3 regions of the Fervidobacterium islandicum genome follow, and region 3 is predicted to be linked to each of the others. Evidence: riboswitches for the same ligand, from Rfam matches in the RefSeq annotation. Region 3 holds a riboswitch; each other region holds the start of a gene.
The links. A riboswitch is a leader RNA that binds a small molecule or an ion and turns the genes downstream of it on or off. The one in region 3 is predicted to bind cobalamin.

Region 1 (7,603 bases), 440 kb from region 3:
AAGACCGCTAAGGCTTTTGAATTCAATATCTTTTTGGTCTCATTTATCATCTTCCACTCTTCTTGGGAAATATCGTCTTTGAGGTCTCCTATCAAAGGAATCACATTGTGGGCTATCTGCCTTACAAAAACGGAATGAGAATCATCGCCCGAAAGCTGCCTTTCATATTCGACAATGGCCTTGTGACCAGCCCCGGAAACCGCTTGATACGTTGAGACGAATATCTCGTGCAGCTGGTATTTGTCGTGCACTTTATAAAGTGCCAGCACCATCTGGATCGTCGAACAGTTCGGATTTGCCACGATTCCGCGGTATCCTTTCAGTAGATGCCCATTAATTTCCGGAACAACGAGCGGAATTTCCGGAACCATCCTGAATGCGGAAGAATTATCGATGACCGTTGTTCCGACCTCAGCAGCTATCGGAGCGTACCTTCTTGATACATCAGCACCGGCTGAGAACAGTAAGTAGTCAAAACCTTCTCTCATAGCCTCTTGCGTGAGTGTTTCAACCCTTACATCCGCACCTCGGAACGTAAGGATCTGACCTGCTGACCTTTCCGACGCAAATAGCCTCAGTTCTGAAACAGGAACACTACTTTTTTCAAGCACTTCGAGCATCGTTCTTCCAACCGCACCAGTTGCACCTACAATCCCGATTTTGAAACCCATAAACATACCTCCTCTTCTTGCACTTCTCACTTTAGTTTTAAAAAAAGCGGGCTACAGTCTTTCACTGTAGCCCGCTTATGGTAGTCTTTCCCTATTACTTGCGCTTGCTTTACACCACGCCAAACGCAAGCTGACCACCATATAGCGGGCAGCTGCGTTTAGCTTTAGACTTCATATTGAAATTTACATTCGGCATTTCAGAATTTAATAATCTCAGGTAATTTGCCATATCCAAATATCTCCTCACTTAAATTCTATTATCTTTCTCTTGCTCACTTTTTCTCGTTTTTTCTCAACCATACACTTTGCTTGTATTATACCACAAGAGTCCCATGGTTTGTCAATACCTTTCTACTCAGAAAACAACATGTTATTTATCCTTAGTAAAATTCACCTTTTCAACTATATATATGCCAAAAACTTAAACACGCACTTAAAGAGAATTTATAAATAGAAAGCAAAATGCGACTAAAGTTAACAAAATATATCGATTGACCACGCTTGTGTAGTTACATATAATATTTGATTGATTGGGGGGAGCTGCAAGAGAGGATGGACTCAAAGAAAAACCACAACATTGGACGAGAGGAGGAGTCAGATGAAGAAGTTACTGGTGGTACCGGTTCTTGCTCTAAGCTACTTACTTTTTGCAGCTTTTAACCCCACGGTTTTTGTTCAAGCAACCATAGGTGAGCCAGACACACTTGATCCACATCTGGCATACGACACAGCAAGTAGCGAAGTTCTCTTCAACGTGTACGAAAACCTTATCGCTTACAAAGGACAAAGCGTCAGCGAGTTTGAACCAAGGCTCGCAACAGAAGTTCCAACTGTTAAGAACGGTCTTATCAAAGACGGTGGCAAGACATACGTATTCCCGATAAGAAAAGGTGTCAAATTCCACAACGGTAACCCACTTACACCAGAAGATGTCGAATACTCATTCGAACGTGGTCTGCTTTACGACCCAGAAGGCGGTCCAATGTGGATGCTGTGGTACGCAATATTTGGAGTCCACTCAAGAGATGAAGCACTTGAAGAGTTCGTTGGTAAGTCAGTAGACGAAATATTCGACAAAAGTGGCGAACCAAAAGCAGAATACAAGCAAAAGGTTATTGATTTCTACAAGCAAGTTGTTGATCCAGCGATAGCAGTTCAAGGGGATAACGTAGTCATTAAACTCAAAAGACCGTACAGTGCATTTCTCAACATAATAGCACAAAGCGCTCACTGGGCAGCAATACTTGACAAAGAAACGTGTATCAAACTCGGACTATGGAATGGTAAAGCGGACACATGGTGGAAATAAAAAAACGTCGCAAAAGAGGAATCGCCCCTCCATACCTATGCAAACGGAACAGGACCGTACAAACTTGCAGAATGGGATAGAAAGCAACAAAAAATATCACTTGCTGCAAACGAAAGCTACTGGAAAGGGCCTGCAAAGATTAAGAAAGTAATAATTTGGGCGATTCCAGAGTGGTCTACAAGAAAAGCGATGCTTGAAAAAGGAGATGCCGATACTATAGACGTTTCTATAGAATTTGTAGACCAGCTGAAATCAAACAAGGATATCCAAATATTCAGAAACCTTCCGACACTCGCAGTGACAGTTCTTTTGTTTAACTGGTCTGTTAATCCAAATAGCAAGTTCATCGGAAGTGGAAAGTTCGACGGAAACGGTATACCACCTGACTTCTTTAGCGACATATACGCAAGAAAAGCTGTTGCAGCAGCTATTAACTACGACGCACTTATTCAAGAAGTCTTGAAAGGTTCAGGTAAACGAGTGCCAACGGCACTCCCACAAGGTTTACTTGGTTACGATCCTTCGCTGCCGCTTTACAAATTCAATCTTAACGACGTAAAAACATACCTTCAAAAGGCTTGGAATGGTCAAGCTTGGCAGAAAGGTATAAAGTTCAGCATAGCCTTCAACGAAGGAAATACAGCAAGGCAGAGAGTAGCGGAAATGATTAAGATGTATATGGAAATGGCAGCACCTGGTAAAGTTAAGATAGAAGTTCAACCACTACAATGGCCCAACTTCCTTGATGCAACGCAAAACGGAGAAATTCCAGTTTCGATAAACGCGTGGCAGGCAGATTATCCAGATCCGGACAACTTCATTTTCACGCACTATCACAGCTCAGGAGACTATGCGGACAGGCAAGGTGATGCGTTTAAGAAATTTGTTAGCACACCAAGAAAAGAACTCGGTGGAAAAAGCCTTGATGAACTCATAAAAGAGGCAGCAACGCAGACGGATCCACAGTCGCGTGGAAAGTTGTACACACAAATCCAAAAGTTCGTAATTGATAACTGCATCAGTGTTCCACTATATCAACCAACGGCAACATACGTATTCCGTACTTGGGTAAAAGGTTGGAGCTATAACCCGATGAGACCTGGAAACGATTTCTATTCGTTGTATAAACAACAATAAGCCTTGTTACAAAACAAATGGGGCACCGAAAGGTGCCCTTTTTTGATTCATAAAGATAAAAAATTCGGACTTTTCGGTTTTAAGACACAAACTAAAGCATGAATGGAATGAATAGCAAGCAGAGGTAAATCCTGTCGTGGACATAGCGCATTAAAACAAAAAAATCCCCTCGAATGACTCTCGAGGGGTATAAAACCAAGAAAGAGGAATGCCAAACCTTGGGAAGGGATGTAGTTAAATTATCTCTTTAAAACCTTCACCGTAAACCTGTCTTGCTTCGTTCACCAAGAAAAAGGCCCTTGGATCAATTCTTCTTATAGCGTTGACAAGCTCGTGGAGTTCTCTTCGCTTAAGAACAACAAGCAAAGCTATCCTTTCTTTATTCGTGTATCCCCCTTTAGCTTCGAAAACTGTGCATCCCCGTTCAAGTTCTGACGTTACGAAATTTTTGATTTCTTCATGTTTATCTGAGATAATCCACACATTTACCGAAAGTTCAAGACCTTTCAAAACAAAGTCTATCGTTGTTCCATTAACTATGATCGCCAAGATAGAATAAAGTCCAGTATCGATGTTGTACACTAATCCTGCAGAGATGCCTATTGCAAAATCGATGAAAAGTATCGACAGACCAAATGGAGCACCAAAGAATTTGTTTAGGATTTTGGCGATGATATCGGTCCCACCGGTTGATGCGTTCTGTGAAAACGCTATCGCCATACCGATGGCTGTCAAAATATCTCCGAAGAAGACCGCAAGAATTACTTCCTCACCGTGGTATTTGTATATTGGAACAATTCTGTCGAATAAATCTATCAGAAAGTTTAGCAAGAACGTGCAGTAGATAGTTTTGAAGCTGAAATCAAATCCGATGATTAAGAATGCAACTAAAAAAAGCACAGCATTAACGATGTACATCCAAATACCGACGGAAAGCGGCAACAATTTGTTAAGCACAATGGCAAGCCCAGACGCCCCTCCGGCGGCTATGTTGTGAGGAATCAAGAATATAACAAGTCCAAGAGCTGTCAGCAACACTCCCAGCGAAGAGAGTAAATACTCTTTAATCAATTCTTCCAAGCGTTTAGTACTTCCCACGGGAACTTCACCACCCGAACACCGAGATTTTTCAAATAGTTCTCTTTAAAAGAAATCTTACCCCTGTCGCCTTCTATAATCGCACCCGCATGTCCCATTCTCTTACCTTCCGGTGCGTGCCTTCCTGCAAAGAATGCCACTATGTTTTTAGGTTCAAAACCTATTTTCAAAGCATGTTCAACACCCCTTATCTCGTCTTCCCCACCAATTTCTCCAATAAGCAGTACCTTATCGTAACCCATCGATTTCAGCACTTCGAACGCTTCGGCAACATTTGTACCAACTATGGGATCCCCACCCAACCCAAGTGCGATTGAGACACCTGGACCTTCGGAAAGGTGCTTTGCTGTTTCATACATCAAAGTTCCACTGCGGGAAATGATGGCAACTGAACCTGGTGCAAAGTACTTTTCTGGCATTATTCCGACTTTGAACCTTTCTTTAGGATGAATTACACCAGGACAGTTTGGACCTATAAGAATTACTCCTTTGCTCTTTGCTATACTAACCATCCTTATTGAATCATGAATCGGAACGTGTTCGGTGATTACAACGATCTTTTTCACCCCGTTTTCAACAGCATCGTTGAAAGCTTCAAGTACGTACTGGGCAGGAACGAAAAATATTGCTGTGTCAATATGGTCAGGAAATTGCGAGAGGCTTTGGTAAACTCTTACCTTTTCAATTTCTCTTACTAACCGATTCTTACTCACAACACAGTTAACCTTTGTGCCGTATTCAATCATCTTTTTTAAATGAAAACTACCGTACCTTCCAGTCCCACCGTACACACAAACTCTGTCATTTGCTGAGAACATGGACCATCCCACCTTTTCTTAAACTCTCGATGAGTTCTTTCATATCGCTCACAGTTGGGATGTTATATCCTTCAAGCATTTTCCTTGCGAGCAATTCGTTGTTACCGGAAAGCCTGATAAGTAAAGTAAAATCAGGATTTTGCTTCTTAAAATTTATAATTCCCTTGGCTATTTCAACACAATCAGTAATTCCACCGAATATGTTAAGAACGGCACAATTCGTAATTTCCTTAACTTTATTCAAAGCGTTGTAAACACTCTCAGCAGTTGCTCCACCACCTATGTCACAGAAATTCGCTGGTCTAAATCCATGCTCAACGAGGGCATCAAGTGTCGCCATTACAATCCCAGCACCGCAACCGATAACACCAACACCACCTTCGTGTAATTTGACAAACGAACTTTCCGGCATCTCTTCATCTAACCATAGCTGTCTGAACAGAGCACTATCGTCTACGTGGAATACGGCATCAAGCGCTATAAATTCACCATCCTTTACAACGAACGGATTAATCTCAAGAAGCGTTAAATCGTATCTTACGAATACATCTTTCAACTTGAGAATCAGCTTTCTTAACTCCGCAGGGAAATCCTCTGGATTGTTGCTTTTTATAATCCTATCTGGATACTTTTGCGAATATTCTTCTACATCTATCCCGCCTTCCGGTGCAAAAACGATAACGATATCTCTGATGTTCCTATCGATTGAAATAGAAAGGTACATTTCTTTTTCGTGCGGGATAAATTCTTCCACGAGAACCCCATAAGGTCTTTCCCCTTTGATTTCCATCTGGGAGATTTTGACAATTTCTTCGAAAGACTCTTCTAAGTTTTTGACGATTTTAACTCCACCAGCTTTCATGCGCCCACCGACGAGTACCTGCGCTTTCAAAACCTGTGGAAATCCAAGCAGGGAAAGTCTTTCAGAAAAGCCACTCAAGTTTTCTAAGATATCTTCCCTTGTTATCAAAACACCGCTTGGTATCCTGACGCCTTCCGCTTTCAGAACCCGTTTTGCCAAATACTCGTGCACCTTCATCTCATCAACCTCCCCTTTAAAAATTCAAAGAAAAATTCCCCCAAAAATCTGCGGTTTTTGGGGTGCCCATCCCTTAAAGGCAGGTCTCCCGACTCGTGTATCATCCTACTCCCTGCGCCTTCCCAGCTTTGCAGCCAGTGGCATATTGCAGGTTTCGTCCACACTCACGGTGGCCCGACCGTCCCGGATTTTCACCGGAGTTCCCTTTTAAGCTTACGCACCTTTAAGGGTAGGGGATATTCATTTTTCAACTATATCATAATTGAAAACACACTCTGTTTCAAGAAAGAAAAAATCGTCCAAAGTTATCTGCATGGTTAATTAGATATACCTTTCACCTTTTTTCTTCATTATACACCTTTTTGCTAACTTTCGATTTCTGAAAAATTTCGTGTAAAATTCATATCTGTACAAAGTCTACTCTTTTATGATATAATAAGTTAAACCTAATTTACTTTAGGAGGTGGGCGAATGAAGAGCTTAGGGGAGGTTTTGATACAACGAGGTCCATTTTCCGAGATAGTTATTGGTAATTCTGCAATTGTTCGGGCAATGCTTGAAAGTGGTGTTAAAGTGGTCACCTCGTATCCTGGCTCTCCCACGCCAGAAATAGCGGAAGCGATCAATTCTATACCTAAAGACAAAAATCCTCTTTACTTTGAATTTTCAACAAACGAGAAAGTAGCACTCGAATTGGCATTTGGAGCGGCGGTGAATGGATATACATCGTGCGTGTTCTTTAAAAGTGTAGGAATGAACGTTGTTGCGGATTCGTTTGTCCAGCTCAGTATGATGGAAATTCCCGGCGGGATGGTAATTGTAACCGGCGATGATCCAGGAGCGAACAGTTCACAAAACGAACAGGACAACAGGCACTACGCAAGGCTCTCATACACACCTATCTTCGAACCGAAGGATGCGCAGGAAGTCTATGAGATGTTCAAAAAGGCTGTGGAATACTCAAGAAAGCTGCGTTCTCCCGTTGTTCTTCGCTTGACAACCCACACCGCACACTTTAAACAGAAGGTCAGTTTTGGAGTTTACGAACCATCCCCAACTGGTGAACCTCTCTTCGATCCAAACGCCAACGGACCTTACATCCCAATAGCGCAGAACGTACCTGTAATGAAAAGAAGGGCACTTGAGAAACTCCTAAGGTGGCAGGAGATATCTGAAAATTACGCTTTCTTGCAAGGTAATGGGAGCGACGTTGGTATCATAACCGCTGGGCTTCCTTATCTTTCGTTACTGGATGTTCTTGGTGAAAGCGCAAAGAAGGTTGATATATTAAGGCTGGGAATGGTTTACCCACTCCCCAGAAAAGCGATTTCGGAATTTCTCAGAAAGCACAAGGTAGTGAAAATCCTTGAAGAACTCGATAATTTTATAGAAGAAAAGGTGAAAGCCATCGCCTATGAGGAAAGAATTGACGTCGAGATAGTTGGGAAAACCGATATTGAGGACTGGATAGGTGAATACACGCCTGAGAAGGTTTACTCTGTTATGTCCAAATTCTCACCTGAGCTGGTAA
Region 2 (7,603 bases), 950 kb from region 3:
TTTGGACAACCACAGATAGGTGAATTTTTCCGAGAATTCATAGCTTATGCGGTCATTGCATTTGCACTCGCAATGCATGGTTGGAAAGCAAGAAAGGCAAAGCATTGAAGCAGGCGGAATAATTAAAGGGGGACTCTTCCCCCTTTTTATTTTCTGTACCAGTACGCTATCATTACATTTCCAGAAGGATTTTGTAGAGCCGTTATTGCAAAGAAAACATCTGTGCCTGACAGAATAATCAAGTGCGAGATAGAAGAACTTTTTGCAAGGTCGAATCTGTACCTATTTTTTCCAATTTTCTTTACCGTAACGTTTTCAGCCTTAAAGGTTAATCCTGAAGTTAACTCAAGTTCGACTTCTATACCTCTCTTACCCTTTGGATACTTTACCACAATATCATGCGGATGTTTTTTAGGTTTTGGTAATTTTATTTCTTTTCCTTCGGATATCTCGTAATTCACAGAAACACCAAGAGAAAAATTTAAACCAAAGTTTTGAGTTAGATAAAGCGATAGCTGCAATGATACATTTGGTTCTTTTGAGTCTTTTGGACCTGCAAAAAGCAGAGAAAATAATAATACACATACAAGTAAGACGTATACTCTTTTCATTTCGACACACCTCCTACACAAACGAAGTAAAACCATGTTTTCACTTTTTAAAATTATAGCACACAAAGTGTCTTATTTGAAAGGAGTTGATTAATCATGGGAAATACTTTCATAACAAGCGATGGCGTTGGAATAAAGTACGAGTATTACATCACCAAAGCTTTTGAACATACCAACAAAATTCCATTAGTGTTCCTCAACGGAATCTTTATGCACTACGAATCTTGGAAACTTTTTACGAAAGACATTTCAGAAAAGATGCCTTTGCTTTTCCACAATTTCCGATGTCAGTGGGATTCTGATTGCGAAGAGACTAAAGAATGCTCGTTTGAAAGACACGTGCAGGATTTGAAAGAATTACTCGACCATCTCGGGATAAAGAAAGCAAAGTTTGTAGGGACCTCTTATGGTGGAGAGGTTGCAATGCTTTTTGGGGTTTTTTATCCACAATACATTGAATCGATGATGATTATAACCTCAACCGCTCGTACGGACAAAGTTATGGAAAGCAAAGCTATGAGATGGAAAGATGGCGCAAAAACAAGAAATCCGGAGAGTTTTGTTCACAGCTGGCTTACCGATGTGTACAGCGAAAAGTATATAAATTCCTTCGATAACTTAGTGCAAATCATTTCTTCAAGACTTAATGGCTTTAACTATCGTGGTGCGGAAAGATTAATTGATGCTTTTCTGAACCTGAATAGCTATGACCTTCTCAACAGGATAAAGGATGTAGAATTTCCGTTAGTCGTTGTTTCTGCGGAATTTGACAGAATAAAACCAAAGAGTTTTAGCCAAGAAATACACAATAGTTTGAAAAAGGGAGTGCATATAACCATTCCAGACTCAGGTCATGCGGTCGTTGTCGAAAAGCCAAAGGAAATTGGATGGCTGATTAGGAACTTTGCCTTTGATTTCTGGAAATAGCCTCCTGGCAAATTAGAGAATGGTAGCTTTTTGGAGGGGTGGCAGTGAAAAACGTGTTTAGCTTGATTTTGTTAGTTTTTTTCCTTCCGAATTTGGTTCTATTTGCGCATGCACCTATTGTTTCAAATCTTTCGGGTTCAAACATGGCTGAAGCTATTCCGATAAAGAATATCGATATATCTCAGGTTTTATACAAAGTCTTCAAGGAAGACAACTCTTTTCTCTGGATGACATTTGAAGGCAAGGGAGGAGACGAGTTATACTTCCAAGTAGGCACTCCTAAAGAGGATAAGTACATACAGCTAAGACCAGCTGTCGTAATAATAGGTCCGGGGTTTCCAAAAGTTGATGGTTTGCCATTTGAAATTCCAGCGGAAATGGGAGCAGTTGTTTGCAAATCTAAGGAATCACCAACAGCCTTTTATGAGCCTGTAACCGATACAAATTCGTGGATACATTTAACAAAGAGGATAACTTTGCCGCAGACTGGAAGGTACTATTTGGTGGCGTTTTTTCCACCAGATGGGAAAGCTGGAAATCTATTTGTTGCTGTTGGTACAAAAGAACGATTCACGATGGAGGATATAATTAACGTTTTCAAAATCCTGCCAGAAATAAGAGCTTTCTACGGACTTTCAGGTTTGCCAACATGGATGAATGTTGTTTTGGGAATTTCAATATTCGGATTAGTGATTTTGTTGACCTCTATATTCAGGTGAATGGAGAGTTGATTCATTCTAAGAAAAGAGGGCCGTAAAGGTCTTTTACCAGGTCTTTTAATAGCAATTGTATGTCCTCGCCTTTTTTCTTAAACACCTTCTTTAAGTCAGGATTTATTTCGTTGTTTGGATTTTCCCAAGGTCTGAAACCGCTGTATTTCCTGTATTCACCAGAAATCCAAAGGTACCTGTGCAGATCAAAAACAGAAGTTTTGAAATCAAGCGAGTTCAAAAGCATGTAGAAATCATGGTAGAAATCGCTGTACGTGGCGTATTTCTTGTTGCCCTTAATTTCTTCATGCACATGGTATCCAACCATGCGGGCTATAACGGAATTGTAAATTGGGAACTTTTCGCTTAAGAAAGTATGTGCCAAAACTGAAGTGAAGCTGATGTAGTGCTTTTCCTTCCCTTCGTCACCGTTGTTTTTCAAGACAACAACGGACAATTTGTCTACAAATTCAGGTTCAATAACAATGCCATCTTGTGCGATAAGTTCTGAAATATGATGCGCGACATCGTATACTCGAAAGATATTTGTGTTGTAAAGTGAGTTCACAACCGCAACCTTAACAAGTACAGATTGGACGGTAAAGTCTGGGAAAGTGTTTCTCACCTTCTTTAGTGCTTTTTCAATATTCTGAAGTTCACTGGCTAACTCGTACACCTTAACAGCTGATTCGACCTGTTCTTTAAAAATTTTAATCATCCAACCACCTCTGGAGTGTTTCTGGAGTGTTTTCAGATTCTACTACAATTCTACAATAAGCAGTCTCATTTTGTGCTACCGGACTGAGTATAAAAAACGGGGCTTTTCACAAGCCCCGTTTTAATGTTAGCATTTTGTTCACTTTATTATCTCTTCCCAAGCTTTGTTGTAGAGATCAATGTATTCTCCTATGTAATCTATTATTTCGCAATTTTCTAGTTGATTCAGTGTGTAGAGTGGTTCTACTTGTTGATATTTTGCAGCATCTGTTATAGGAGATGGGATCATTAAATAATCGGAGATTTTTGCAGCAATTTCCGGTCTTAAGATGAAGTCGATAAACTTGTACGCAAGTTCTTTATTCTTGGCATCTTTTAATATAACCATATTATCGATCCAGAGTGTTCCGCCTTCTTTAGGAACGAAGAATTCGAAATTCTCCCGTTCCTCTTCGGGGATGAGCTGGAAGACGTTTTCTGGATAGCCGTGCACGACCCAGAATTCGCCATTTACAACACCTTGCGCATACGTAGTTGCATCGAACTTTACGATGTTTTCTTTCCATTTAAGTATCACTTGTTTAGCTTTTTCTATCTCTTCTGGATTTGTCGTGTTTACAGAATAGCCGAGGTATTTCAACGCTGCTCCGAAGACCTCACGCATATCATCAAGAAGCGTCATCTTGCCTTTTAAATCCGAACGTTCGTATATGCTCCAGGATTTTTCGTAGTCTTTGAGATATTTCTTATTAACTATTAAGCCAGTAGTTCCCATCATGTAAGGCACGGAATACTCGTGGTTTGGATCGTACGTTGTTTTCGCTAATACAAGCGGGTCAATGTTCTTGAAGTTTGGGACTTTGTTCAAGTCGAGCTTTTCTAACAGCCCTTCGTTTATCATCATCTTCACGTGATCACCAGAAGGAAAGACGATATCGTACCCAGTTCCGCCCGCTTTGATTTTTGCGAACATCTCTTCGTTCGAAGCGTAGGTGTCGTAGATGATCTTGCAGTTGTACTCCTTTTCAAATTGTTCAATTACTTCTTCTGGAATGTAATCCGCCCAATTGTAAATGCGAAGTGTGGACTGTTTATTACACGAGCCCAAGAGAGTAATCAAAAGCAAAAATAACACTCCTACGAGTACTAAATCAAATACACGTTTTAGAGCCTTCATCTCCACCTCAACCTCCTTTTTTCTGTAATAATGCTTCACTTTTCAATTATAACACGAAGTACTTTCAAGTATAACTTATCATTCATCCTTCCCGATGATAAAAGAGAGATTTTTCTTGTTTTTTGGACAACATATGATGAAAAAAGAACTTTGTCTTTCCACATATATGTGATAGAATAATAAAAATGAAAAATGAATAGATTCAGCCTGCATGATGCCGGGAACTTCGGTGAAAGTCCGAGGCTGCCCAGCAACCGTGAGTGGGGACGAAATTCGCATCTATGCCACTGGCCGTTTGGCTGGGAAGGCGCGAAGAGTAGGACGATCCACAAGCCGGGAGACCGATCTTGCAGGTATGCAATTCCCAATGACTCGGGTCATTTGGGAAGCTTTTTGTTTATTCTTAAGAAAAAAGGGGGACTTGCGTTATGGATGTTAGTATCAGAGAACAGATTATTTCACGTTTAAACAACCTCACAAAACCTGTTGGAAGTCTTGGTTATTTGGAAGAAATCGCTTTGAAGATGGGGATTATCCAAAACAAAGTCATTCCGGACCTGCCTAAAGATAAGCGTGTTTACGTCTTTGCTTCGGATCATGGGGTAGTTCAAAACGGCGTTTCCGCATATCCAAAAGAGGTTACCTATCAGATGGTTCTCAATTTCCTAAACGGTGGTGCGGCGATAAACGTCTTTGGAAGACACGTAGGAGCGGATGTTTACGTAGTCGATGCGGGTGTGGATGGAGATTTTGACATCGCTCACCCGAAATTCATAAACGCAAAAGTTGGATACGGCACAGCGGATTTCACAAAAGGACCAGCAATGACGATAGAACAAGCAAATACTAGCTTGGAACTCGGGCGAAAGATAGCACGAAACGCAATTAAGGAAGGTGCTGATCTGCTTGTGGTAGGTGATATGGGGATAGGGAATACTACCACCGCCACCGCAATCGCTGCTGCTTTCGGTTTTTCGATTGATGAAATTCTCGATATTGGCACTCCTCTTGACAGTGAAGGTTTAGAAAGAAAAAAACAAGCGGTAGTAAGAGCTTTGGAAGTTAATAATCCAAAAAAAGAAGATCCAATCGATATCCTTCACAAAGTCGGAGGATTTTGCATGGGTGAGATGGCTGGTTTCATTCTCGAAGCTACAGAGCACAAGATCCCTGTGATTGTGGACGGTTTTCCCACAACGGCAGGCTTGCTAATTGCATGGAAGATGAACCCAAAAGTGACTGGTTTTGTCTTCGCTGGCCACAAATCGATGGTAAAGGGGCACAAAATATTGCTCGATGAAATGGGACTCAGGCCTATACTCGACCTTGATATGAGGCTTGGCGAGGGAACTGGGGCCGCACTCTCCATCTTTCTAATCGAGGCTGCTATCAAGATGATAAGAGAGATGGCAACATTTGAGAGTGCAGGTGTTTCTAAAGGTAGTGATAACATTTGATACTCGTTACAGGTGGAATTAAGTCAGGCAAAAGTACAGTTGCATTGAATAAAGCTTTAAAATACCAAACCCGTGCGTTTTTGGCAACGGGTGTACCGTTCGATGAGGAGATGAAAGAGCGTATAAGAAGACACCAAGAGGAAAGAAGAAACCTTTTTGATACGTACGAAGAGCCCGTGGAAGTAAGTCGAGTCTTGCGAACAATAGACGGAAGGTACGACGTTGTTGTCTTTGAGTGCCTCACAACTTACCTCGGTAACCTTTACTATTACGAAGTGAACGTACAAGAGCACCTTGGGAAATTCATTGAAACTCTCGCTTCCATGAGAACGGAAGTTATTATTGTTACGAACGAAGTTGGCTGGGGAATAATACCGGAAAACAAATTAGCCAGGGAATTTGCGGAAACACTCGGCAAAACGAATGCAAAGTTAGCTAAACTTGCAAGCGAAGTTTACCTTGTTGTGGCCGGGATAGAAATCAGAATTAAGTAAAAAATCTGCCTACAGGAGATGGGCTCGTGCATACAAATTTGGAAAAACAACTTATCGGTACAACATCGTGGATAATACCGGGTACCTACTACGAAAATGTCGAATACATAACTCGCAACTTCAGAACAATTCAGTTTGTCGAATTACTCGTCTACACTTGGGACGAAGATACGTTCAATTTGCTTGAAAAAGAGAAAGACTATCTCTTTGAGATCGCAAGGCAAACGGGTATAAAATACACCGCACATCTGCCAACTGATTCACTTTCGAATGTTTTCGAAGCTTTCAAATACCTCGAAAACAACTTTGAAATCGAAAACTACGTCGTGCATCCTTTTGAAGAATTTGACACTGGGGATTTTGAAAGCAAAGAACTCCAATTATTGTTAAATCATCCAAAGATAAGCGTTGAGAATCTCAAAGAGCACTACTTTAAACATTCCAGAACGGTTTTTGACACCGGACATTGCTTTTTGGGAATACCAGTTGACCAAGAATTTTTGAACAACGTTGTCGAGATCCACATGATGGGAGTCAATGGTGATAAAGACCACGAAGTGCTTGATTTTGCAACACTTGAAAAAGTACACGAATTGCTTTCTGACACGTTATTCAAAACCAGATATTTGTGTTTTGAGATATTCGATGCTGAAAAACTCGAAGAATCCTTGAAGATTTGGAACGAATTCAAAGACAACAGATGGGGAGTTTAAATCATGGAAGAGAAGCCAAAATTGTATGATTTCGTCTCAGACCTTGCCTTGTCTTTGTCCTTTATTTCCAGAATACCGGTGAAAATTAAAAACTTAGACAGCTGGGAAGCGAGAATAAAGCGTGTTCCCATATACTTCCCCGCCGTCGGGTACATTCCCGGGCTTATTTACGGGCTTGGCAATTTTCTTTCAAAACAGTTCAGCGATTTCAAACTGCCGATTTTGTTCCTTTCAACTGCGTTGGGATTTTACTTTTTTGATCTATTCCACTTCGATGGATTACTCGATATGCTTGATGGTTTTTTGAACCAATCGAACAAAGAAAGACGCCTTGAGATAATGTCCAAAGGTAACGTTGGCCCATTCGCTGTTTTTTACGGCACGCTTTATGTCATACTTTTTTACGAACTTTTACCCACTCTGAATTGGTATCACTTCATCTTCGCTTCGGTTTTCGGAAGGTACGCTATGGATGTGCTCCTTGTCTTTTCAAAACCAGCGAAATCAACAGGACTCGGTGCAGTGCTATTTCCCTATGAAAAGTTTTATACTCTTTATGCCTCTATGTTCCTCACTCCGCTGATATTCACCAACTATATTGCATTCTTAGTTAGCTTTTCTTTATCTTGGCTTGTGGGATTTGCAGTCTCTAAGATCTCTGAGAAGAAGATAGGTGGAATCACCGGAGATGTGCTCGGTGGTACGTGCTTGATTGCTCAGATGGTTGTTCTATTGGCAGGGTATGTTTTTAAATGAGTGCATTTGAATTTCGATAGGGGGCTTGACTGTGCATCTGA
Region 3 (7,603 bases):
GTTTTATCACAATAAGAGGAAAAATCAAGAGTCTCTATTTTAAACTGCCGTTCTTAAACTTGAGCAAGAAGAACATGAACGGAGCACCTATTAGTGCTGTGATGATACCTACAGGTATTTCAACAGGATTCAGTAACGTCCTTGCCAGCGTGTCACAGACGGACATAAGCATACCACCTATGAGTATGGTGGCCAATAAGTTCTTACTGTGTTTCGGTCCTGCTACAATACGTGCCATATGTGGGACTATAAGCCCGACAAAACCGATGATTCCTGTTTTGGAAACAAAGGCTGCAGTAACAAATGAGCCAAGTAGATAGAAGAGCCATTTTAATGCTTCTACGTTGATTCCCAAACTTTTTGCTTCTTTCTCACCAAGGGTCATCACATCTAAACGTGTGCTCAATGCAAATGAAAGCAGTACAAGTACTCCAAGAGAAATCGAAGGTACTATCAAATCATGAAACGTTATTCCAGAAAATGTTCCATAAAGCCATACATGTCCGCTCACAAGTGTCTTGTTTGCTATGTTTAAAAGCAACATACTTCCAGCAGAAAACAATGTGCTAACAAGCACACCGCTCAAGACAAGGTGAACTGTTGGAACGACGCTTCCTTTTTTTGCTAAAACAATGGAAAGTGTAGATGCAACCAGGGCGAAGATAAAGCTCATCGTTGGAATGCTGACATGTGCTATTGAGTTCACAATGAAATATATAGCCAGAAGAGCTCCAAAGCTTGCGCCTGCTGAAGTGCCAATAAGATAAGGATCAACAAGAGGGTTTTTCATGATAGCTTGGAATATGTTACCGACCAAGGAAAGAGCTATGCCTGTCAAGGTAGCCATGAGAACTCTCGGCAATCTTAGGTTGAAAATTAAGTACCTTTCGGAAGTTTCTTCGCCGATTAGTTTGAATAACCTTATCGGACTTACGTAAACTGTTCCAAAGGATAAGTTTAATAAAAAAACGATAACAAAAATGACAGGGAGCAGATACCTCCCTGTCGATTTTAACCAGCGAATCAGCTTTTGCAAGAATTACTTACCTCCGTAGAAGAAGTTGTAGAATACTTCAAGATAATCGAAAAGATGCGGAGCAGCTTGGCTTACTTCACTGCCATCAACAATAAAGACTTTCCCAGTTTTTACAGCTTTCAAGCTTTTCATTATTGAATGGTTTTTTACAGCCTGTTCAACTTGCTTTGGATCTCCGTATGCGCCAATAATTATGATATCCGGATCTTCTTTTACGAGCCATTCCCAGCTTACCGATAACCATCCATTGTTTCCGCTGTAAGGTGCCGCGATATTTCGTCCACCGGCGATAACGATTAGTTCGTTCATATAGGAACCGGTTCCTGCGGTCCACAATTCTTTTACCTTGTCATCTGGAACAGTTATTGTGAAAAATACCGTGGGTCTTTTTTCCAATGGGATTTTCGAAGTTTTTTGTCCCATCTCGGTCATCTTTTGCCGGAGCTGATTTACAAGCTTATCGGCTTTCTCTTTAACGTTGAAGATCGCTCCCAACTGTCCAACAGCCTTTATTATATCGGTCAATGTGTTTGCATTGAGAACGTAAGCTGTCAACTTTGCTTTTTCTAACTTTTCTACTTCAGGAAACTGAAAACCACCGAACATTATAACGAGATCAGGCCTTAACGAGTAGATCTTTTCAATGTTGAGAGGGACCATATTACCGATGTTTTCTGCCTTCTGATAACTATCCCAAGCGGTGACACCTATAATGCGATTTTCTAATCCGAGTGCTTGTAAGTATCTTGTTGCGCTTGGTGCAGCGGAGACAACCCTCCTTGGTGGCATCGGAATGTTTACGATCCTTCCAGCGTCATCAACAACAGCGATCGCAAGTGACAGGACCGACGCAAGAAGCACGACAGCCAGTACAACTTTCCTGAAAGAACCTGAATCCAAAAGCTTCACCATACTAAGACACCCTCCCTCTTTGCAAAAATTTATCGCCATCCCCAGGCTACGTGGTGGATGGCAACCTTCCTCTGCATGCCAGGTCTCCCGACTCACGGATCATCCTACTCCCTGCACCTTCCCAGCTCCAACTGAGCCAGTGGCTTTCTGCAGGTTTCGTCCCCGCTCACGGTGGCGGCCCCGTGCCGGATTTTCACCGGACTTCCCTTAAACATGCAAAGGGAGGTTTATTTGACTTTTTCCTATATTATACACGAACAATCCAAAATCAACAACCACAATTTTTACTGACTTTACCCCTTTAATAATTTCTAACGGCTTTATTTCCGGGCTTCAAACCCACTTTTCTTAAGTAGAATACGTTAAACAAAGAGTATGCTCCTGTTATCAGAAGGATTATATCGGAGAGTGATAATTCATTCGGTCTTTCTCCAAACAAGAGATTCACAAATGAAATCAAATATCCCAAGAGAACATAACTGGCAGCTATGGTGAAAAGCACACTACCAACATAAAGGTGAGCTATTCTAAAAGAGTAAGACGTACTCCCAAATTCTCGAAAGGCAGTCAAAAAAATCAAGGTGAATGAGAAAATCACGAGCGAAAAGATGAAATCACCTCTTATTATGTACATTAAGAATGTCAGGAGTGAGAGGAAAAGCTCTAATCCTAAAATCTTATTCAGGCTTCTCATAAAATCACCCTTCCAATGCTGTAAACTATCAGAGATAGGATGTACGAAATGGATAAGCTATAAATCACGGCCAATAACGTGTATTTCCAGCTGTTTGTCTCGCTTTTGATTGCAGCGAGCGTTGCAAAACACGGCATATAACCGAGAACGAACACCATCAACGTTGCACCTATTACAGCATCAATTGATATATTTGCTACATTTTGGTAAAACTGCGAAAGTGACGATACGATAACCTCCTTAGCAACACCTCCAAAGATAAGGGATGCAACAATTTGCCAGGAGAACCCCAAAGGAGCGAATAAAGGTTGGAGGAACTTTCCAACTGTAGCAACAAAACTTCTCTCTATATCTCCATTGGCTGGAAAATAACTAAGCGCCCAAATAACAACACTAGCGACAAAGATGATCGTTCCTGCTTTCTCTAAAAAGTGCTTTCCTCTATTCCAGACGTACGTTAAAACGTTTGAAAGTTTTGGAAACCTGTACCTTGGTAGTTCCATAACAAGTGGAACCGCCTGGCCTTTGAGTATGAATTTGTTCACTAACCTTGAAGAGACTGCTGTAAGTAATAAGCTCAGAACGTATATGGCAAAGAATGCCTCAGCTTTATGGTTAGGGAATGCGATGCTAACAATCAGCAAGTAAACAGGGATTCTTGCACTACAGCTTATAAATGGAGAAACCAGTATTGTGGTTATTCTTTCTCTCTCGTCCGCTAGTCCGCGAGCTGCCATAACTGTGCTGACATTACATCCAAATCCTAACAGAAGTGTCATAAATGATCTCCCCGTAAGTCTGAGTGAGTACATGAGCCTATCAACGAGAAAGGCTATACGTGGGAGATAACCGCTTTCTTCCATAATACCAAGTGCGAAAAACAGTGCGAATATGCTCGGAACAAATGCTAAGACACTTCCAACTCCATTTATAATTCCTTGAGATACTAGCGATGTCAGTAATGTATCACTACCCACGGCATTTGCCAGTTTCTCGAAAAGGTATTCAAGAAGACCTACGAGAGGTTCGGAGACTTTAAATGTGAAGTTAAATGCAAGATACATAAGTGATATGAATATTGGGATACCTATAAACTTATGTGTTAAAACGTGATCAAGCGCTTCCGTGACACCAAGTACTTCTTCATTTCTCTTTATAGCCAGTTGAACAACATTTGAAATGTATTGGTATTTAACCAAAGGAATCTCGGTTTTCATATCGGGCGATATGCTATTCAAAATCTCATTTGCGCATTCCTTTTTGACAAAGTCATGGGCAAATTTATCACCTTCGATTATTTTTACCGCCATAAAGCGTTTGTTGAATTGTTCAGTCACACACTGCTCAAGTGACCTTATTTTTTCTTCGATCTCCTTTCCATAATCAAGCATTAGAGGTCTTGTTTGCTTTTTAAACACACTTATTATTTTTTCTTTGAGTTCCTCGATACCTTCGCCCGTATGAGCGGACGTGAGCACCACAGGAACTCGCAAATACGTTTCCAATGTGTTTTTATCTATCTTTATTCCATTCTTCTTCGCTTCATCGATGGCATTAAATACGGCAATGACGTTTAAACCCAATTCAACAGCTTCCAGTAACAGATATATCCCTTGCTCTGGACTCATGCTGTCTATAATAACCACTGTCACGTTTGGAGGAGAAAAAATCAAGTAATCTCGTGTAACTTTCTCGTCAACAGACGTTGCCGTCAAACTATATACCCCGGGTAGGTCAACAAAATGGAGTGTGTAGTCACCAAAAACAGTGGCACCTTCTATTCGGCTCACAGTGACACCCGGCCAGTTGGCTACATACTGACGTGCACCAACCAGCTTGTTAAATAAACTGGTCTTTCCAACGTTTGGATTCCCAAGCAATCCCACGGTGATAATCATTTGTGATCACCCTTTGTATTATCCTCCAAGTTCTTTAAATTTCCAGAATACTCGGATGTATTTCCATTTCGAGTATCGACTTGGCCTTGTTGATTTTGATGAACAGCTTTGACTAATATTTTCGATAGCTTTCCGAAACCTATATCGAATGTGCCAAGGGTGGTGACAACCTTCCTGTTTGGCAAAAGCGTTACTGTTGTTCCTTTTGTTATGCCAATTCTTGAAAGCCACCTGTGGATTCCAAATCCACCTACAATTTCATTAACGACGTATTGGCCGGGAACAGCATGTGAAAGAGGAAATACCGAATCGGTGAGTAAGTCGACCTCGACAAGTTCTGCTTCTGACTGTCTTAAACTGATAATTTTATTGAAGACCTTGTACATCCTTGGATCACCCATTGGTGCGCTCTTAATTACAGTTACTTTCACGCCAGGTAGAATTCCTATCGCTCTAAGTTTAGGAGATATATCGGAATCTCTAACGTGTTTTACAACAGTACTTGCACCAACGGGGACTTCAGACAATTTCACAAAGCTCACCTCTCTGAAAATTCGACAGATTCGCATTTTTTTGTTCTCAAATTTAGATTATCCAACCTATACTTTTTGCTTGTTGAGAATTGTTTTCAATAAGATTATACTTGATGAATTCTTTGATGTCAACAAAACCGAAGATTTTTAGATTTTCTATATAGATAAATGACAAATAAACGCTGTTATGAACACTTTTCATTGACGATAAGCCAAAAAAGTGTTAAAATACATGTATGATTATTCTTGCACATTCTTTCGCCAAAATAAGTCATTTGAAAAAACTTCGAAATCAAAAACATGAAGTGGGGGGTTTTACATGCGTACTATTAGGGAAATGTCTCGTGAGGAATTTTTTAGGTTTGTTGAGGAGAACCAAGTTAGGTTCGTAAGGTTGCAGTTCACTGATATTAACGGGATGATGAAGAATGTAGAAATCCCTGCAGATGAGCTCGAAGGAGCTTTGAACGGTGGAATTATGTTCGATGGTTCATCCGTTGAGGGTTTTGCAAGGTTGCATGAATCGGATATGTACCTTAAGCCGGATTTGAGAACTGTTGCGATGCTTCCCTGGACTTTTGATGGACACAGAAGCGCACGAATAATTTGCGATGTTTATAGTGATCCAGAACATCCCTTCGAAGGTGACCCACGGTACAGGTTGAAATTGGTTGAGGAAAAGGCACGAAAAATGGGATTTGTACCTTACGCAGGTCCGGAGGTTGAATTTTTCATACTTCCAAGGCAAAACAATCGGCCAGTTTTTGAATTTTTAGATAGTGGGAGTTATTTTGATTTACTTCCTGTGGATATAGCTGAGCATATAAGAACGGAAGTTTCAGTTCACCTTGAAGAAATGGGATTAGATGTTGAAACCACACATCACGAAGTTGCACCGTCGCAACATGAGGTTGATTTCCGGTATGCTGAGCCAGTAATTGCTGCAGACAATGTTCAGACGGTAAAGCTTGTGATTAAAACGCTTGCTATAAAGAATAATCTTCACGCAACGTTTATGCCAAAACCTTTCTTTGGCGTTAATGGAAGTGGAATGCATGTTCATATGAGTCTATTTACACTCGACGGTAGAAACGCCTTTTACGACGAAACCGCTCCGGATGGAATTTCTCAGATAATGAAATACTTTATCGGTGGACTTATCGCACACGCACGTGAAATAACCGCAGTAACAAATCCAACCGTCAACAGCTACAAAAGGCTCGTTCCTGGTTACGAGGCACCGGTTAACATAGCATGGAGCAAAGGCAACAGAACGGCATTAATTAGAATTCCCAAATCGAGAGGAAAAGCTACAAGAATCGAGTACAGATCACCAGATCCATCGTGTAATCCTTACTTAGCATTTGCCGTAATCTTGGCAGCGGGATTAGATGGCATTGAGAATAAGATAGAACCACCTGCTGCTGTTGAGGAGAACATCTATCAGATGTCGGAGAGTGAAAAGCAAAAACGTGGAATTCATAGGTTACCATCGAACTTAAAGGAAGCTCTTATTGAAGCAGAGAATAGCAAACTTGTCAGAGAAGTTCTTGGCGAGCATGTTTGGGAAAAGTTCTCGAGATTGAAAGAAAGAGAGTGGTGGGAATATTCAGCAAGTGTCACTGATTGGGAGAGAAGGAAATACGAGAACATATGAAAAATTCTGAAACAGGACTATTCCTTCCGACAACGGAAGAAGAAGTGAAAGCTCATGGTTTTAAAAGCCTAGATGTCATCTTAGTGACGGGTGATGCTTACATAGACCACCCGTCTTTTGGTGCTGCTTTAATCGCAAGGTTGTTAGAAAGCAGAGGCTACAAAGTCGGTATAATTGCTCAGCCTGAGGGTCCTGAGGATATAAAAAGACTCGGAAAACCAAATTTGTTTTTTGGAGTTACCTCAGGGAGCGTTGATTCTATGGTTGCGAATTACACAGCGTCACGTAAGAAGAGAAAATCCGACGATTATACACCTGGTGGTATTAACAACAAGCGTCCAGATAGAGCTGTTATCCAATATGTTAATTGGATTAAGCAAGCGTTCAAAGACGTAAAGATAGTTATTGGAGGTATAGAAGCAAGCCTTAGAAGATTCGCACATTATGATTGGTGGAGCGACAGAGTTAGAAAATCCATATTGCTTGATTCAAAAGCGGATATATTGGTTTACGGAATGGGCGAAAGGGCCATTTTAGAAATAGCGCAAAGGACTGCTTCTGGAAAAGATCTCGACAATATACGTGGAACAGTCATTTGGAAAAGTTCTCTGAACGTTTTGGAATCAGAGGAAAATGGTTTGGGTAACGTTAATCTACGCATAATCAAACTTCCTTCATACGAGGAAGTGGTGAATGATAAAAGAAAGTACGCGGAAGCATACCGTTTGATGGTTGAAAACACAGAACCTTTTAAAAACGTAGTCCTCGTTCAAAAGCACGATACAAGATATGTTATCCAGTATCCTCCTGCTTGGCCTCTTACGCAAAGGGAGTTGGATGAGTTATATTTACTGCCATATACAAGAAGAGTCC

Region 1: another riboswitch for cobalamin. It lies ahead of NA23_RS01825 (ATP-grasp domain-containing protein); the one in region 3 lies ahead of NA23_RS03900 (ABC transporter substrate-binding protein).
Region 2: another riboswitch for cobalamin. It lies ahead of cobT (nicotinate-nucleotide--dimethylbenzimidazole phosphoribosyltransferase); the one in region 3 lies ahead of NA23_RS03900 (ABC transporter substrate-binding protein).

What each region holds. Positions count from the first base shown of each region.
Region 1 covers NZ_CP014334.2:388,298-395,900, reverse strand. The annotation lists gene NA23_RS01845 (aspartate-semialdehyde dehydrogenase) at 1-671, opposite strand, end outside; partial or broken gene NA23_RS01840 (ABC transporter substrate-binding protein) at 1,270-3,117, shown strand; gene NA23_RS01835 (YitT family protein) at 3,352-4,197, opposite strand; gene NA23_RS01830 (succinate--CoA ligase subunit alpha) at 4,185-5,033, opposite strand; gene NA23_RS01825 (ATP-grasp domain-containing protein) at 5,017-6,072, opposite strand; cobalamin riboswitch at 6,134-6,312, opposite strand; gene NA23_RS01820 (thiamine pyrophosphate-dependent enzyme) at 6,544-7,603, shown strand, end outside.
Region 2 covers NZ_CP014334.2:1,770,358-1,777,960, forward strand. The annotation lists gene NA23_RS08510 (ABC transporter permease subunit) at 1-108, shown strand, start outside; gene NA23_RS08515 (hypothetical protein) at 147-611, opposite strand; gene NA23_RS08520 (alpha/beta fold hydrolase) at 708-1,538, shown strand; gene NA23_RS08525 (hypothetical protein) at 1,583-2,257, shown strand; gene NA23_RS08530 (hypothetical protein) at 2,271-2,966, opposite strand; gene NA23_RS08535 (extracellular solute-binding protein) at 3,105-4,142, opposite strand; cobalamin riboswitch at 4,338-4,506, shown strand; gene cobT (nicotinate-nucleotide--dimethylbenzimidazole phosphoribosyltransferase) at 4,571-5,599, shown strand; gene NA23_RS08545 (bifunctional adenosylcobinamide kinase/adenosylcobinamide-phosphate guanylyltransferase) at 5,596-6,093, shown strand; gene cbiR (cobamide remodeling phosphodiesterase CbiR) at 6,120-6,806, shown strand; gene NA23_RS08555 (adenosylcobinamide-GDP ribazoletransferase) at 6,810-7,562, shown strand; gene NA23_RS08560 (nucleotide-binding protein) at 7,603-7,603, shown strand, end outside.
Region 3 covers NZ_CP014334.2:825,070-832,672, reverse strand. The annotation lists gene NA23_RS03905 (FecCD family ABC transporter permease) at 35-1,036, opposite strand; gene NA23_RS03900 (ABC transporter substrate-binding protein) at 1,040-1,948, opposite strand; cobalamin riboswitch at 2,009-2,179, opposite strand; gene NA23_RS03895 (hypothetical protein) at 2,250-2,642, opposite strand; gene feoB (ferrous iron transport protein B) at 2,639-4,540, opposite strand; gene NA23_RS03885 (FeoA family protein) at 4,537-5,073, opposite strand; gene NA23_RS03880 (hypothetical protein) at 5,126-5,275, opposite strand; gene NA23_RS03875 (glutamine synthetase family protein) at 5,411-6,730, shown strand; gene NA23_RS03870 (YgiQ family radical SAM protein) at 6,727-7,603, shown strand, end outside.